DNA from 3 places in the Streptomyces sp. NPDC050388 genome. Region 1 is predicted to be linked to each of the others. Evidence: riboswitches for the same ligand, from Rfam matches in the RefSeq annotation. Region 1 holds a riboswitch; each other region holds the start of a gene.
What was found. Region 1 has a riboswitch for glycine ahead of cycA (D-serine/D-alanine/glycine transporter). Riboswitches for the same ligand answer to the same signal wherever they lie in the genome.
Positions count from the first base shown of each region.

Region 2: another riboswitch for glycine. It lies ahead of gcvT (glycine cleavage system aminomethyltransferase GcvT); the one in region 1 lies ahead of cycA (D-serine/D-alanine/glycine transporter).
Region 3: another riboswitch for glycine. It lies ahead of gcvP (aminomethyl-transferring glycine dehydrogenase); the one in region 1 lies ahead of cycA (D-serine/D-alanine/glycine transporter).

Region 1 covers NZ_JBFAKH010000043.1:19,345-24,588, forward strand. Annotated here, with positions in the region: gene AB0I73_RS24000 (IS3 family transposase) at 386-646, shown strand; gene AB0I73_RS24005 (YceI family protein) at 755-1,633, opposite strand; partial or broken gene AB0I73_RS24010 (IS5/IS1182 family transposase) at 1,865-2,155, shown strand; glycine riboswitch at 2,879-2,975, shown strand; glycine riboswitch at 2,976-3,067, shown strand; gene cycA (D-serine/D-alanine/glycine transporter) at 3,372-4,859, shown strand.
Region 2 covers NZ_JBFAKH010000032.1:26,314-31,557, forward strand. Annotated here, with positions in the region: gene AB0I73_RS19920 (L-serine ammonia-lyase) at 1-145, opposite strand, end outside; gene glyA (serine hydroxymethyltransferase) at 322-1,596, opposite strand; gene gcvH (glycine cleavage system protein GcvH) at 1,611-1,988, opposite strand; gene gcvT (glycine cleavage system aminomethyltransferase GcvT) at 2,176-3,303, opposite strand; glycine riboswitch at 3,493-3,590, opposite strand; gene AB0I73_RS19940 (AAA family ATPase) at 3,808-4,473, shown strand; gene AB0I73_RS19945 (enhanced serine sensitivity protein SseB) at 4,556-5,244, shown strand, end outside.
Region 3 covers NZ_JBFAKH010000089.1:13,809-19,052, reverse strand. Annotated here, with positions in the region: gene AB0I73_RS33850 (DNA polymerase IV) at 62-1,498, shown strand; gene AB0I73_RS33845 (PRC-barrel domain-containing protein) at 1,530-1,907, opposite strand; glycine riboswitch at 2,026-2,122, shown strand; gene gcvP (aminomethyl-transferring glycine dehydrogenase) at 2,295-5,180, shown strand.

The DNA of each region.
Region 1 (5,244 bases):
CCATGTTGCTGATGTCCACATCGCGGACGATGAGGCCGTCGGGACACCGGAATCGACTTCCGCTCCCCGCTGGTGTCCCACCGCTCCACGAGCGTCTCGACGTGAGCAACCGTGCAGACGCTCGCACTCCACCGAGAGCCCTCCGGCAGTCGCACCTCTACGTCGACGTCGTGCACGGCCTCCAGATCCTCACCGGCATCCGGCAGGAACCACGCCTCGAACCGCTCCGCCTGCACTCGACACCACAGGGGCATCCCGACTGCCCGGTTGCGCGTCGTCACTCACCAGGCGAGCCTGTCGGGCGAATTCGCACCTCGACAGTGCTCTTCTGGCACTGTGCCGCGCGTGGACAGCCCGGATTCAACCGGTCGTCGCAACACGCCTGATGCGGGCGGGAATCGAGGCGTCCATGGGGTCGGTGGGCGACTCGTTCGGCAACGCCCTGGCGGAGAACCTGTGGATACTGGTCAAGACCGAGTGCATCCGCGGCCGGGTGTTCGCCACCCGGACCGAGGCCCACCTCGCGCTCTTCGAGTGTCTCGACGGGTTCCACAACCCTCGCCGCATCCAGAAACGGCTCGGCTGCCTCAGCCCATCGAGTCCGAGGAGAAGCACTAGGCCGACCAGGCAACGGCCGAACCGGTGAACCTGAAACCCCGCAAACCCACCATGACCAGCTAGTCAGCCCCTCCCGCACAGCGAAGGAGGCTCACCCCTTGCCGGGCGTCTTTCGGGACAGCGAACGCCAGGTCGGTCAGCTCTTGGGCACGACCTGCACGTCGATGTCGACCCGGATGGTGGGGCCGACGGCGGCGATACCCCTCGCCAGCATCGTCTGCCAGCTCACCTGGAAGTCGTCGCGGTGCAGTTCGGTGGTGACCCGGCAAGCCGCCCGGGCCTCGCCCTGCATGCCGTTGCCGAGTCCGAGGTATTCCATGTCCAGCGTGACCGTACGCGCCACTCCGCGCAGCCACAGCTCACCGATGACGTCCCACCGGTTGCCGCCCCGGGGCACGAACTGGTCGCTGTAGAACTCGATGGTCGGGAATTGCGCCACGTCCAGGAAGTCCGCCGACCGCAGATGGTCGTCGCGCATCCGCACATTGGTGTCGATGGTCGCCGCGTCGATCACCACGTGCATCGCCGTCTGCGTCGCGTCGTCGGCGATCCGCACCACTCCCGCGAAGGAGTTGAACCGGCCGTGCACCCGGGCCACCCCGATGTGCCGCGCGGTGCAGGCGATCGAGGAGTGCGCCAGGTCGATCTCCCAGTCGCCCGGCGCGGGCATCTCCAGTGGCTGTGCCGCCCGCAGGGTCACATCGCCGAGCGAGGCGAGGGAGTCCTCGGTGACCGTGCACGGCGCCCGGTACGGCAGGTACCCCTCGGCGAACACCGCGAGCCGGTACTCTCCCGCCGGAATCGTGGCCACGAACGAACCGAAGGGATCCGTCCCGCCCTCGACCAGTGTGCGTCCCACGGTGTCGCTGACCGCCCATCGGGCATTCGACACCGGCTCGTTGGCCGGGCTGAGGACCCGGCAGCTCAGCACCCCGGCGTTCGAGGGGGTCTGCACAGCTGCCAGCGGGCCCGCCTGACGCTGTTTTGTTCGACCTGCCAACCAGCGGCCCATCATGTGCGACACCCTCTGCGTAACGTCAAGAACACCGATCGCCGGACGCACATTCGATCACCCCGAGGCTTTGGATGCAATAGGCAATTACCTTGAGCCCTTTTCAGCCTGATTGCGCGGTCGGGGTGTTGGCGGGAGATGGTTGCACGGGGCAACGAAACTCCTGGTAGACGGGTTCTCGACCAAGATCGCCCATGCCCGTCAGGAGTTTCGTGTGCTTTCCCCCCGTCGTCGATTGATCTGTCCAGCCACACCCTTCGATACCTGACGGGGCAATTCCGCGCTCGGCGGCGGGAGATCGGGACGCGGTGACGACGCCTGCCGGCCGGGCGTCGGGCCCCGCGCGCCCTGGCCCACCTGCGGTGCGGCGACACCTACGCCCGGCTCGTCGCCGGTTTCCGCATCGGCACCGCGACCGCGTACCGCTCCCCGCACGAGGCAATCGACGTCCTGGCCACCCTGGACGGGGCGATGAGGACCGTGCGGACAAAGGCGTTCGTGATCCTGGACGGCACCCTGCCGCCGACCGGCCGATCGCTGCCTGCACCCTGAACTGCCCCGGTTTTCGCGGAGTCCGGTGATCTTGCCTCAGGCGGACTGCGAGATGGCTTCCTGGCGCTGGCACCCTCGCGTTCGTACTCGGCAGACGGTACGTGGGCGAGGGCGGAGCGGAGCCGTTCCTCGCGGTACCGGGTGACTTGCCGGAAGATCGCGTGCTTGACCTGGCCGAAGCTGGTCCGGGGCCCTGCATCTCGACCGGTTCGGCCTTGAAGGTGCTGTTCAGGGCCTCGGCCATCACGTTGCCACAACTGTCCGCGACGGAGTCGGCCTACGCGGAGGCGCCGGTCTCAGCGAGCGGGCCGGCAGACCGATTGGATACCTGGTGCCCGGAGTCAACCACAGGAAGCAACGCCTCCGTTCCCGCACTCCCCGTCCGTAACCGGAGTGGGGGTACGCACCGACAGGCGCCTCCCGGCGATCCGCCGGACCGGCAGTGGCTCAAGGCAACTTTCCGGCGTCGTCCTCGAATTCGACGAAACCCCGGAGGCCGGCGTCACCCGCGAGGTCCGGGAGGGGACCGGCATCCCGGCGAAGCCGACGCACGAGGCCGGCCCGGTTCCTGGAGCGGCCCGCACCTGCGGGAAGGTGCACGCGGTCCTGAAACGCCGTCCTACCCGGCAGTAAATGATCAACGTTCACGCAGGTCTTGACCCACTGCCGGTGCGGGCCTAGCCTCACATCGCCGCTCATCCCGCTGCGGGAGAGCACCGGGTCAGCCAGACCCGGGCGCCGAAGGAGCAACACCTCCCCGGAAACTCTCAGGCACCCCTACCGCTCGGGCAGGCACCTCTGAAAAGCAGGCGCTCCTGCGTCTCGCCCACGGTGCAAGCCGCGAACTTTCGCGGCGAAGCTCTCAGGCCCCATGACAGAGGGGGAGGCTCCACTCGGCAGCGCGGGCTCCTGCCCGTGCCCGACTCTTGAGGACCCCCCGATGGCTTTCTCATTACCCCGGCCGCCGGCCGTCCGTCGGTATCCCGACTGAGCTCCGGCTTTCCCACCACGGCCCTCCTGGGCCCACGCCCCTCTGAAGGCATGTTCGGCGTGCCCGGCACCCCTCCGCCGACCGCCCCACCACTCATGCCGGCTCTTTGCGCCCACTCGCTCCCCCATGCGTGTGCGGCCGCCTCCCAGGACACGCCTGTCACGGCCCACACGCACCAAAGATCCACGAGGTTCGCTCATGCATGACAGCAGCAAAGCCGTCCCAACCACCGCCCCGGCGCCCGGGACGGAGCCCGGACCGACGCCCTCCCCCGCGGGCGAGCAGCACCTCTCCCGGCAGTTGTCCAACCGGCACATCCAGCTGATCGCGATCGGCGGCGCCATCGGAACCGGTCTGTTCATGGGGTCGGGCAAGACGATCTCACTGGCCGGCCCTTCAGTGATCTTCGTTTACATGATCATCGGCGCGATGCTGTTCTTCGTGATGCGGGCGATGGGAGAGCTGCTGCTGTCCAACCTGCGCTACAAGTCCTTCGCCGACTTCGCCTCGGACCTTCTCGGGCCGTGGGCCGGCTTCTTCACGGGATGGACCTACTGGTTCTGCTGGATCGTCACCGGCGTCGCCGACGTCATCGCGATCGCCGGGTACGTGTCGTACTGGTGGGGAGGGCTCGCGCTGTGGATCCCGGCACTCGCGGCGGTCGTCCTGCTGATCGTCCTGAACCTGCCCACGGTGAAGGCGTTCGGTGAGACCGAGTTCTGGTTCGCACTGATCAAGATCGTCGCCATCGTGACACTGATCGTCGTCGGATTCGGCATGGTACTGGGCGGCTTCCAGGCCCCCGGGGGTGCCACCGCAAGCTTCTCCAACCTCTGGAACGACGGCGGTTTCTTCCCCACCGGTCCCATGGGGTTCGTCGCGGGATTCCAGATCGCGACCTTCGCCTTCGTCGGCATCGAACTGGTCGGCACCACTGCGGCGGAAACCAAGAACCCGGAACGGAACCTGCCCAAGGCGATCAACTCGATCCCGGTACGCGTGATGCTGTTCTACGTGGTGGCCCTGGTCGCGATCATCTCCGTCACGCCCTGGCGCCAGATCAGCGCGGACCGCAGCCCCTTCGTCGTGATGTTCACGCTGGCCGGCCTCGGCATCGCCGCCTCCGTGATCAACTTCGTGGTGCTGACCTCTGCCGCCTCGTCCGCGAACTCGGGCATCTACTCCACCTCACGGATGGTCTACGGCCTGGCCCAGGAGGGCGACGCGCCGGCACGGTTCGGCCGGCTCACCTCCAGGAAGGTACCGGTCAACGCCCTGCTCCTGTCCGGCCTCTTCCTGCTTCCCGGTGTCGTCATGGTCACCATGGGCGACTCGATCATCGAGGCCTTCACGCTGGTGACCACCATCTCGGCCCTGCTGTTCATGTTCGTCTGGTCGATCATCCTGATCTGCTACCTCGTGTACCGCAAGCGCCGTCCTCACCTGCACGAGGCGTCGACGTTCAAGATGCCCGGCGGCATCATCATGTGCTACGTCGTACTCGCCTTCTTCGCGTTCCTCATCTGGGCACTGACCCAGAAGGAGGACACCCTGCAGGCACTGCTGGTGACCCCGGTGTGGTTCGTCGTCCTCGGCATCGCATGGGCAGTGCTCCGCCGTCGCCGCCCCCACCAGGCCCGGCAGACAGCATCCCCGGCCGGCTCCGTGGAGCAGCCCCTGGACTGAGGCGACCTCACGACGGGGAAGCCACAGAACACCCGCACAACACAACGCCCGGTGACGGCCGGCCGGCGGTTCGACCGCCGCCGGCCACAACAGCCCGGTGGCAGCACGTCCAGTTGCCACCGAGCTGCGCTTCCCGCACCGCCCGGACACCCGCCCCAGCCCCGACGGGACGAAACGTCGGCACACAGGCCGGACCGGTCCGTTACGAGCAGACCGGCCGGTTCTGGTTCGCCCCCTCGGCGGTCCGGTAGATCCTCCACGCCGCGAGTGTCGCCCCGGCGCCGCGCTCGGCACGAGGCTGCGGGCACCGGAGTCACCGCCCGGAAGTGGGCCGGGCACCGCGCGCGGACCCTCACCGCCGACCCGGGCATGCGCATGAAGTCCC
Region 2 (5,244 bases), on a different contig from region 1:
CCGCCCGGACCGAGGCGACCGAGTCCAGCAGACCCTCGTTGTCCAGCCGCCGGGCGAACATGCGGGCGGCCCGCATCGGGCCGACCGTGTGCGAGCTGGACGGGCCGATGCCGATCGAGAAGAGGTCGAAGACCGAGAGGGCCACGGGAGGACTCCTAGGGGTTCGGTGGACGGCGCTGTCCGCCGGGGTAAGGCCGGGGAAGGGAGATTCGGCACTGGATGCGTGCGGGGCATGGTGCGGGGCACCGCGCCCACCGATCCAGTGTGCGCGATGCCCCGCCCGTACGAACAAAAGCGTACGAAATTGCGAAAACTGCGAAACTACTTCAGACCCGGGTACAGCGGGTACTTCTCGGCGAGCGCGGTCACCCGGGCCCGGAGCGCCTCGACGGCGGCGGCCCCGAAGGGGGAGGACGCCTTGAGCGTCTCGGCGATCACGTCCGCCACCTCGGCGAAGTCCTCGGCCGTGAAGCCGCGGGTGGCCAGGGCGGGCGTGCCGATCCGCAGACCCGAGGTGACCATCGGGGGGCGCGGGTCGTTCGGGATCGCGTTGCGGTTGACGGTGATGCCGACCTCGTGGAGACGGTCCTCGGCCTGCTGCCCGTCCAGCTCGGAGTCGCGCAGGTCGACCAGGACCAGGTGCACGTCCGTGCCGCCGGACAGCACGTCCACGCCCACGGCCTTGACGTCGTCCCTGACCAGGCGCTCGGCCAGGATGCGGGCGCCTTCCAGGGTGCGGCGCTGCCGGTCCTTGAAGTCCTCGGACGCGGCGACCTTGAAGGCGACCGCCTTGGCCGCGATCACGTGTTCCAGCGGACCGCCCTGCTGGCCGGGGAAGACCGCGGAGTTGATCTTCTTGGCCAGTTCGGCCGTGGAGAGGATCACGCCGCCGCGCGGACCGCCGAGGGTCTTGTGCGTGGTCGTGGTGACGACGTGGGCGTGCGGGACCGGGTTCGGGTGCAGGCCCGCCGCGACCAGACCGGCGAAGTGCGCCATGTCGACCATGAGGTAGGCGCCGACCTCGTCCGCGATCCGGCGGAACGCGGCGAAGTCCAGCTGACGCGGGTACGCCGACCAGCCGGCGACGATCAGCTTCGGCTTGCTCTCCTTGGCCAGCCGCTCGACCTCGGCCATGTCGACCTGGCCGTCGTCGCCGACGTGGTACGCGACCACGTCGTAGAGCTTGCCGGAGAAGTTGATCTTCATGCCGTGGGTCAGGTGCCCGCCGTGCGCGAGGTTCAGACCCATGATCGTGTCACCGGGCTTGAGCAGCGCGAACATCGCGGCGGCGTTGGCCTGCGCACCCGAGTGCGGCTGCACGTTCGCGTGCTCGGCGCCGAAGAGTTCCTTGACCCGGTCGATGGCGATCTGCTCGATCACGTCGACGTGCTCGCAGCCGCCGTAGTAGCGGCGGCCGGGGTAGCCTTCGGCGTACTTGTTGGTGAGGACCGTGCCCTGGGCCTCCATGACCGCGACCGGGGCGAAGTTCTCCGAGGCGATCATCTCGAGGGTGGACTGCTGACGGTGCAGCTCGGCGTCGACCGCCGCCGCGACGGCCGGGTCGAGCTCGTGCAGCGGGGTGTTCAGGAGCGACATGGGGTGCGGCCTCCTCAGCCCTGGATGAAGGCGTCGTACTCGGCGGCCGAGAGCAGGTCGGCCGGCTCGTCGCTCACCCGCACCTTGAACAGCCAGCCGCCCTCGAAGGGGGCCGAGTTCACCAGCGACGGGTCGTTCACCACGTCCTCGTTGACCTCGGTGACCTCGCCGGTGACCGGGCAGTACAGGTCGCTGACCGACTTGGTCGATTCCAGCTCGCCGCAGGTCTCACCCGCGGTCACGGTGTCGCCGACCTCGGGGAGCTGGACGAACACGATGTCGCCGAGCGCGTTGGCCGCGTGCTCCGTGATGCCGATCGCCGACACGCCGTCCTCGGCGGCCGTCAGCCACTCGTGTTCCTTGCTGTAGCGGAGCTGCTGGGGGTTGCTCATGATCTGGATCCTCCTGTGTGCGAGGGACCGCCGGGATCGACGGCGACGAAAGGGGGTGAAAGAGGGGCGAAGGAGCCCGGGGGCCACGGGACCGGCCCGGCTGATGGCGGAAGCACGGGTGAGCGGGTGCGCCGCGCCCGGCCTCGGCCGGTACGGCCGGACGCGCGGCCCACGTCCTACGACGTCGTCACTTCTGCCGCTTGTAGAACGGCAGAGCCACGACCTCGTACGGCTCGTGGCTGCCACGGATGTCCACGCCCACGCCCGGGGTACCCGGCTCCGAGTGCGCCACGTCGACGTACGCCATCGCGATCGGCTTGCCCAGCGTCGGTGCGGGCGCGCCGGAGGTGACCTCGCCGATCACCTCGCCGCCGGCCACCACCGGGTACCCGGCGCGCGGGACCCGGCGGCCCTCGGCGACCAGGCCCACCAGGGCGCGGGGCGGGGTCCGCTCGGCACGGGCGGCGGCCTCGGCCAGGGCGGCGCGGCCCACGAAGTCGCCCTCCTTCTCGAACTTCACGACCCGGCCGAACCCGGCGTCGAACGGCGTCAGCGAGGCGCTCAGCTCATTGCCGTACAGCGGCATGCCGGCCTCCAGGCGCAGCGTGTCCCGGCAGGCCAGCCCGCACGGGACCAGCCCCACGGCCTCGCCCGCCCCGGTCAGCGCCTGCCACACCTCGACCGCGTGCTCCGGCGCGACGAACAGCTCGAAGCCGTCCTCGCCGGTGTAGCCGGTACGGGCGATGAGCGCGGGGACGCCGGCGACCGTGCCGGGCAGACCGGCGTAGTACTTCAGGCCGTCCAGGTCGGCATCGGTGAGGCCCTTGAGGATGCCGGCGGCCTCGGGGCCCTGCACGGCGATCAGCGCGTACGCGTCGCGGTCGTCGCGGACCTCGGCGTCGAAGCCCGCCGACCGCTCCACGAGGGCGTCCAGCACCACCTGGGCGTTGGAGGCGTTGGCGACGACCAGGTACTCGGGGGTCTCGGTCTCGCCGAGGCGGTAGACGATCAGGTCGTCCAGGATGCCGCCGTCCTCGCTGCAGATCATGGTGTAGCGGGCGCGGCCGGGCTTGACGGTCCCGATGTTGCCGATCAGGGCGTAGTCCAGGAACCGCGCCGCCTGCGGGCCGGTGACGGTGATCTCGCCCATGTGCGAGAGGTCGAAGAGGCCCGCCTTCGTGCGCACGGCGTTGTGCTCGTCGCGCTCGGAGCCGTAGCGCAGGGGCATGTCCCAGCCGGCGAAGTCGGTCATCGTGGCGCCGAGCGAACGATGCAGGGCGTCGAGCGCTGTCCGGCGGAGTTCGGTACTGCTCATCGGTCGGTCTCCCAGGGCGATGGGGTCCCCGCCGGCCGGGGCCGAGCACGGGGAGGGTGAGGACGTTCCTCCCCATCTGTCATCGGAACCTGAGAGGTTCGCCATGACCGTCCGCGCAGGGGACGTCACGGCTTGCACCTTGGGTGGAGCCGCCGGAAACTCGCACGGCGGCCCGCTTTTCAGATGTGCCTGGCCCGCGCGGTAACGGTGCCTGAGAGATTCAAGGGAGGGACTTGCTCCTTCGGCGCCCCGGCGAAACGTGCCAGGGACTCTCCCGCGCGGATTCAAACGGCCGGTATGCAGTTGGCGCGCTCATCATTGCACGCATCGTGAGGCTTCGGCAGGGGGACCTTTCCTTCGTACGCACAGGGTGTTCATGCCTGTACGGACGGCTGTGACAGGTCTGTATCGGGAAACGGACGGAATGAGGAGGCTCCGCCGTTACCGTCTCTTTACACTCGGCGGGGACGGTGCTCAGGCGCCTGCCCCAGGGGAGGACTCACGGTGAACAGGACCACGGCGTACGCCACCACGGGTGTCGCGCCGCCCGAGCAGCAGGCCCCTTCGGCCCGGGAGGCCCGCGGCGCGCGGCCGTCGCCCGTCGTCCGCGACCTGCGCGGGTGCGCCGGCCGCGGTCCGCACGCCCTGGTCTTCGGCCCCCGCGACCTCGTCGTGGTCACCGGACTGCCCGGCAGCGGCAAATCCACACTGATGCGGCGCGCGGTGCGCGGCACCCGTATCGACTCCCAGGACACCCGCGACCGCTGGGACCGCCGCATGCCGCGCCTCCTGCCGTACGCGGTGTACCGGCCCCTGGTCCGCCTCGACCACTACGCCGGGCTGCGCCGCGCCCTGCGCACCGGCGAGGGGGCCGTCGTGCACGACTGCGGTACCCACGCCTGGGTGCGCCGCTGGCTGGCCCGCGAGGCCCGCCGCCGGGGCGCGGGGCTGCATCTGCTGCTGCTCGACGTCTCCCCGGGGCAGGCGCTGGACGGGCAGCGTGAGCGCGGCCGCGGCGTCTCCCGGTACGCCTTCCTGCGGCACCGCACCGCCGTCGGCCGGGTGCTGCGGTCCGCGGAGCGCGGCGACCCGCCCGCGGGCTGCGGCTCGGCGGTCCTGATCGACCGGGACGCGGCGAACGCGCTGCGCCGCATCGACTTCACGGGCTGACGGCTGCACGGGCTGACGGCCCCGGCGCGGCAGCGGTTAGCCTTTTCAGCCACAGCAGTGGTTCCAGGCAGGCGGTAGGCAGATGGACTTCCCGGCGGGCTTCTCCGCGGACTTCCCGGCACAGACTCACCCCCATCCGCACGGAGGATGGCCCGGCAACGAGTTGGAGGAGGTGCTCTCCGCCTCCCTCGGCGTCCCCTCGGCGGACGGCCGGATCATCGAGGTGCTGGGCAGGAGCTTCGTCTGGGTCCCGCTGCCGAACGGCGGCGGTCCGCACAGCGGCCCGCTGGACCTGCCCACCCTGGAGATCGAGGGGCAGGCGTACGTCCCGGTCTTCAGCTCCGAGGAACAGTTCCGCCAGGTCGTGGGCACCCCCATGTCGTTCACCGTCGCGCCCGCGGTGGAGTTCGCGCGGGGTCTGCCGCCGCAGGCCGGGATCGCGGTGAACCCCGGTGGCGTGGTCGGCGTCCCGCTGCCGCCGCCCGCCGTGGCCGAACTGTGCCTGGCCGGACGAGGCCCACTGGACGGTCCGGCGGGCGGCGGCCGGGTCAAGCTGTTCGAGCCCGACTGGCAGGACGATCCGGTGGACTTCCTTGCCGCCGCGGGCGCGGAGTTCGAGTCGACCGGTGTCGTGAGCACCGCCCGCCGCTGCCTCGCCGAGATAGAGACCGCGGACCCGGTGCTGTTCGTCGGGGTCGAACTGTCCCAGTGGGAGGGCGATCTGCGGGTCCTGCCCGGCGACGCCCTGGGCCGGGCGCTGGGCCGTCGGCC
Region 3 (5,244 bases), on a different contig from region 1:
GCGGTCGGTGGACGGCCCGTGCGGCAGGGCATTGTCAGTGGCGTAGGGCAGCATCGGAGATGTGAGACCCGCGCCTACCATCCTGCATCTCGACATGGACGCCTTCTTCGCCTCGGTGGAGCAGGCGTCCAAGCCGAGCCTGCGAGGGAAAGCCGTGATCGTGGGCGGGCTCGGGCCGCGCGGAGTGGTCGCCACCGCCTCGTACGAGGCCCGGACCTTCGGCGTGCGTTCCGCGCTGCCCATGGCGCAGGCGCGGCGGCTCGCGCCGAACGCGGCGTATCTCGTGCCGCGCTTCGCGTTCTACCGGTCGATCAGCAACCAGGTGATGGGGCTGCTGCGGGCGCTGTCGCCGCTGGTGGAGCCATTGAGCCTGGACGAGGCGTTCGTGGACCTGGAGGCCGGCGGGGCGGCCTGGGACGAGCGGTCGGCCCGGTTGGCCGGGGCGAAACTGCGCGCGGACATACGGGAGGTCACCGGGCTCACCGGATCCGTCGGGCTCGCCGCCTCCAAGATGCTGGCGAAGATCGCCTCGGAGCAGGCGAAGCCCGACGGGCTGGTGCTCATCGAGCCGGGAAGGGAGCGGGCCCTGCTGGCGCCGCTCCCGGTCCGGACGCTGCCGGGAGTGGGGCCCGCCACCGGTGACCACCTGCGCAGGGCCGGGATCCACACGGTCGGCGAGCTCGCCGAGGCCGGGGAGGACGAGCTGGTGCGGTTGCTCGGCAAGGCACACGGGCACGCGCTGTACGCCATGGCCCTGGCGCGGGACGAACGGCCCGTGGTGGCCGAGCGGGAGACGAAGTCGGTGTCGGTCGAGGACACGTATGACGTGGATATTCACGACCGGGTGCGGGTCGGTACGGAGGTGCGGCGGCTCGCCGATCGCTGTGTGCGCAGGCTGCGGGGAGCGGGGCTGGCGGGACGGACCATCGTGCTGAAGGTGCGGCGCTACGACTTCTCGACGCTCACCCGGTCCGAGACGCTGCGGGGGCCCACGGACGATCCGGCGGTGGTGCGCGAGGCGGCGGCACGGCTGCTGGAATCGGTCGACACGACAGGCGGAGTACGGCTGCTGGGCGTGGGGGTCAGCGGACTCGCGGACTACACCCAGGAGGACTTGTTCGCACAGGCGGCGGGGGACCGGGCGGAGGAGTCGCCGGGCGAGGAGGACCGGGTGACCGCACCCATGGGGGAAGAACAGCAGACGAGCACGGAGCGGCGCTGGCCGGCCGGGCACGACGTACGGCACACCGAGTACGGGCACGGGTGGGTGCAGGGCAGCGGCCTGGGCCGGGTCACGGTCCGGTTCGAGACGCCCGACTCGGCGGTGGGACGGGTGAAGACCTTCCGCACCGACGACCCGGCCCTGCAACCGGCGGATCCGCTGCCACTGGTGGATCCAAGCCCCGGGGAGGGCGAGAGACCGCGGGACGGCGCGGAGACGGGCGACGGCTCGGGGGCGAGTCCCGGTGTCGTGGGCCCGGGGCCCTCGCAGGCGTGAGTGGGCTTCGTGCTCCCGGCTCCGGGGGCCGTCAGGCCGGGCGGTCGTCGCGGTCGGCGAGCTTGCCGAAGTCGCGGTCCGGAAGCGGGGGAGGCGCGGAGACGTCCAGACCGTAGTGGTGGTAGAGCTGGAGCTCCTGCTCCGGGGAGAGGTGGCGGCCCACGCCGAAGTCGGGAGCGTCCTTGATCAGGGCGCGTTCGAAGGGTATGTGGAGGCTGCCGTCGATCAGCTCGCTCGGCTCCAGGGGGACGAAGGCGTCCCTGCTGAACAAGCCGGTGCGTATCGCCGCCCACTCGGGTACGCCGGTGGCGTCGTCGAGATAGACCTCGTCGATGGTGCCGATCCGGGTTCCGTTGCGGTCGAACGCCTTGCGGCCGATCAGGTTGCGCGGATCGATGTCGGTCTGCACGGGCCCTCCACTGGTCGCAATCCGCAATCACTCGTCAGCACTACGAAACGGCACAATTGGTCCGGCGGCCACTCGAAGGACCGGGGGTTGCCCTCGCTGGTACGCTGACAGCGGCTGCTGACCCCGTGCGGGAGAGTCCTCCGGACACCACCGGAGGGCGCCGAAGGAGCAAATCCTCCCCGGAAACTCTCAGGCCCACGTACCGCATGGACGAGGTCACTCTGGAAAGCAGGGCGGGTGTCGACGGCTCCCGCTCTCACCGACGGTGAAAGCCGGGCGCCCTGCGGCGGTCCGGTGAAGCTCTCAGGTTGAGATGACAGAGGGGGAGGCCGTCCGGGCACCCGCCATGGTGCCCCTCGAAGGTCGTCAGACCAGGAGGCCTCCGCAATGACCGCCCACCGCATTCCCCTCTCCGAGCTCGAACAGGGAACGCCCTTCGAGCAGCGCCACATCGGCCCCGACCACGAGGCCCGCGCCAAAATGCTCGCGCAGGTCGGCTACGGCTCGCTCGACGAGCTGACGGCTGCGGCGGTCCCGGATGTGATCAAGAACGCCGACGCGCTCGACCTGCCGGGCGCCCGGACCGAGCCCGAGGTACTGGCCGAGCTCCGGTCGCTGGCCGACCGCAACGAGGTGCTCGGCTCCATGATCGGGCTCGGGTACTACGGGACCTTCACGCCCCCCGTCATCCTGCGCAACGTGATGGAGAACCCCGCCTGGTACACGGCCTACACGCCGTACCAGCCGGAGATCTCGCAGGGGCGGCTCGAGGCACTGCTGAACTTCCAGACCATGGTCGCCGAACTGACCGGCCTGCCGACCTCCGGGGCCTCACTGCTCGACGAGGGCACGGCCGCCGCCGAGGCGATGGCGCTGTCGCGTCGCATGGGCAAGAACAAGAACGGTCTGTTCCTGGTCGACGCGGACGCACTGCCGCAGACGATCGCCGTGATCGAGACCCGTGCCGAGCCGACCGGTGTCGAGGTCGTCGTCGCCGACCTGAGCGAGGGCATCCCCGCCGAGATCGCCGAGCGCGGGATCAACGGCGTGCTGATCCAGTACCCGGGCGCCTCCGGAGCCGTACGCGACATCAAGCCGGTGATCGACCGGGCGCACGAGTTGGGCGCGCTGGTCACCGTCGCCGCCGATCTGCTCGCCCTCACGCTGCTGACGTCGCCCGGCGAACTCGGCGCGGACATCGCGGTTGGCACGACACAGCGCTTCGGTGTGCCCATGGGCTTCGGCGGGCCGCACGCCGGATACATGGCCGTGCACGAGAAGATGGCGCGCAGCCTGCCCGGACGGCTCGTCGGTGTCTCCGTCGACGCGGACGGCCACCAGGCCTACCGGCTCGCGCTCCAGACCCGTGAGCAGCACATCCGCCGTGAGAAGGCCACCAGCAACATCTGTACCGCTCAGGTGCTGCTCGCCGTGATGGCCGGGATGTACGCCGTCTACCACGGTCCCGAAGGACTGCGGACCATCGCGTGGCGCACCCACCGTTACGCGACCGTCCTCGCCGAAGGGCTCCGGGCCGGCGGCGTGGAGATCGTCCACAGCTCCTACTTCGACACGCTGACCGTGCGGGTCCCGGGCCGGGGTGCCGAGGTCGTCGCCGCCGCGCGGGACAACGGCGTCAACCTGCTCCTCGTCGACGCCGACCACGTCTCGATCGCCTGCGACGAGACCACCACACGGGCCCGGCTCGCCGCCGTGTGGAACGCCTTCGGGGTCGAGGCCGACGTCGAGAGCCTGGACGCGGCAGCGCCCGACACCCTGCCGGACGCCCTGCTGCGCACCGACGAGTACCTGACGCACCCCGTCTTCCACCAGCACCGCTCCGAGACCGCGATGCTGCGCTACCTGCGGCGGCTCGCCGACCGTGACTACGCGCTGGACCGCGGGATGATTCCGCTGGGCTCCTGCACCATGAAGCTCAACGCGACCACGGAGATGGAGCCGATCACCTGGCCCGAGTTCGGGCAGCTGCACCCCTTCGCGCCGGCCGAGCAGGCCCAGGGCTACCTCACGCTCATCCACGAACTGGAGGAGCGTCTCGCCGAGGTCACCGGCTACGACAAGGTGAGCCTCCAGCCCAACGCGGGTTCCCAGGGCGAACTGGCCGGGCTGCTCGCCGTGCGCGGCTACCACCGGGCCAACGGCGACGAGCAGCGCACCGTCTGCCTCATCCCGTCCTCCGCGCACGGCACCAACGCGGCCAGCGCCGTCATGGCCGGGATGAAGGTCGTCGTCGTGAAGACCGCCGAGGACGGCGAGGTCGACATCGACGACCTGCGGGCGAAGATCGAGCAGTACCGCGACGAGCTGTCGGTGCTGATGATCACCTACCCGTCGACGCACGGTGTGTTCGAGGAGCACGTCGCCGAGATCTGCGCGGCGGTGCACGAGGCCGGCGGCCAGGTGTACGTGGACGGCGCGAACCTCAACGCGCTGGTCGGGCTGGCCAAGCCCGGGCACTTCGGCGGCGACGTCTCGCACCTGAACCTGCACAAGACCTTCTGCATCCCGCACGGTGGCGGCGGTCCCGGCGTCGGCCCGGTCGGGGTGCGGTCGCACCTGGCGTCGTACCTGCCGAACCACCCGCTCCAGCCCGGGGCCGGGCCGGAGACGGGGATCGGTCCGGTCTCGGCTGCCCCGTGGGGCTCCGCGGGCATCCTGCCCATCTCGTGGGCGTACGTCCGGCTCATGGGCGGCGAGGGGCTCAAGCGGGCCACCCAGGTGGCGGTGCTCAGCGCCAACTACATCGCCAAGCGCCTCGAACCGCACTACCCGGTGCTCTACACCGGCCCCGGCGGGCTGGTCGCGCACGAGTGCATCATCGACCTGCGCCCGCTGACCAAGGCGACCGGCGTGAGCGTGGACGACGTGGCCAAGCGACTGATCGACTACGGCTTCCACGCGCCGACGATGTCGTTCCCGGTGGCGGGAACGCTGATGATCGAGCCGACCGAGTCCGAGGACCTGGCCGAACTCGACCGGTTCTGCGAGACGATGATCGCGATTCGCGCGGAGATCGAGAAGGTCGGTTCCGGCGAGTGGCCCGTGGACGACAACCCGCTGCGCAACGCCCCGCACACCGCCGCCGCGCTCGGCACGGAGTGGCAGCACCCGTACAGCCGTGAGGAGGCCGTCTTCCCGACCGGTGTGAGCGCGGCCGACAAGTACTGGCCGCCGGTGCGCCGTGTCGACCAGGCCTTCGGCGACCGCAACCTGGTGTGCTCCTGCCCGCCGCTGGACGCGTACGACGACTGACGCGGAGGGCCCGGTCACCGGGACGGAGGAGCCGAAGGGCTCTGCTCCGGCCGTACGGCCGGAG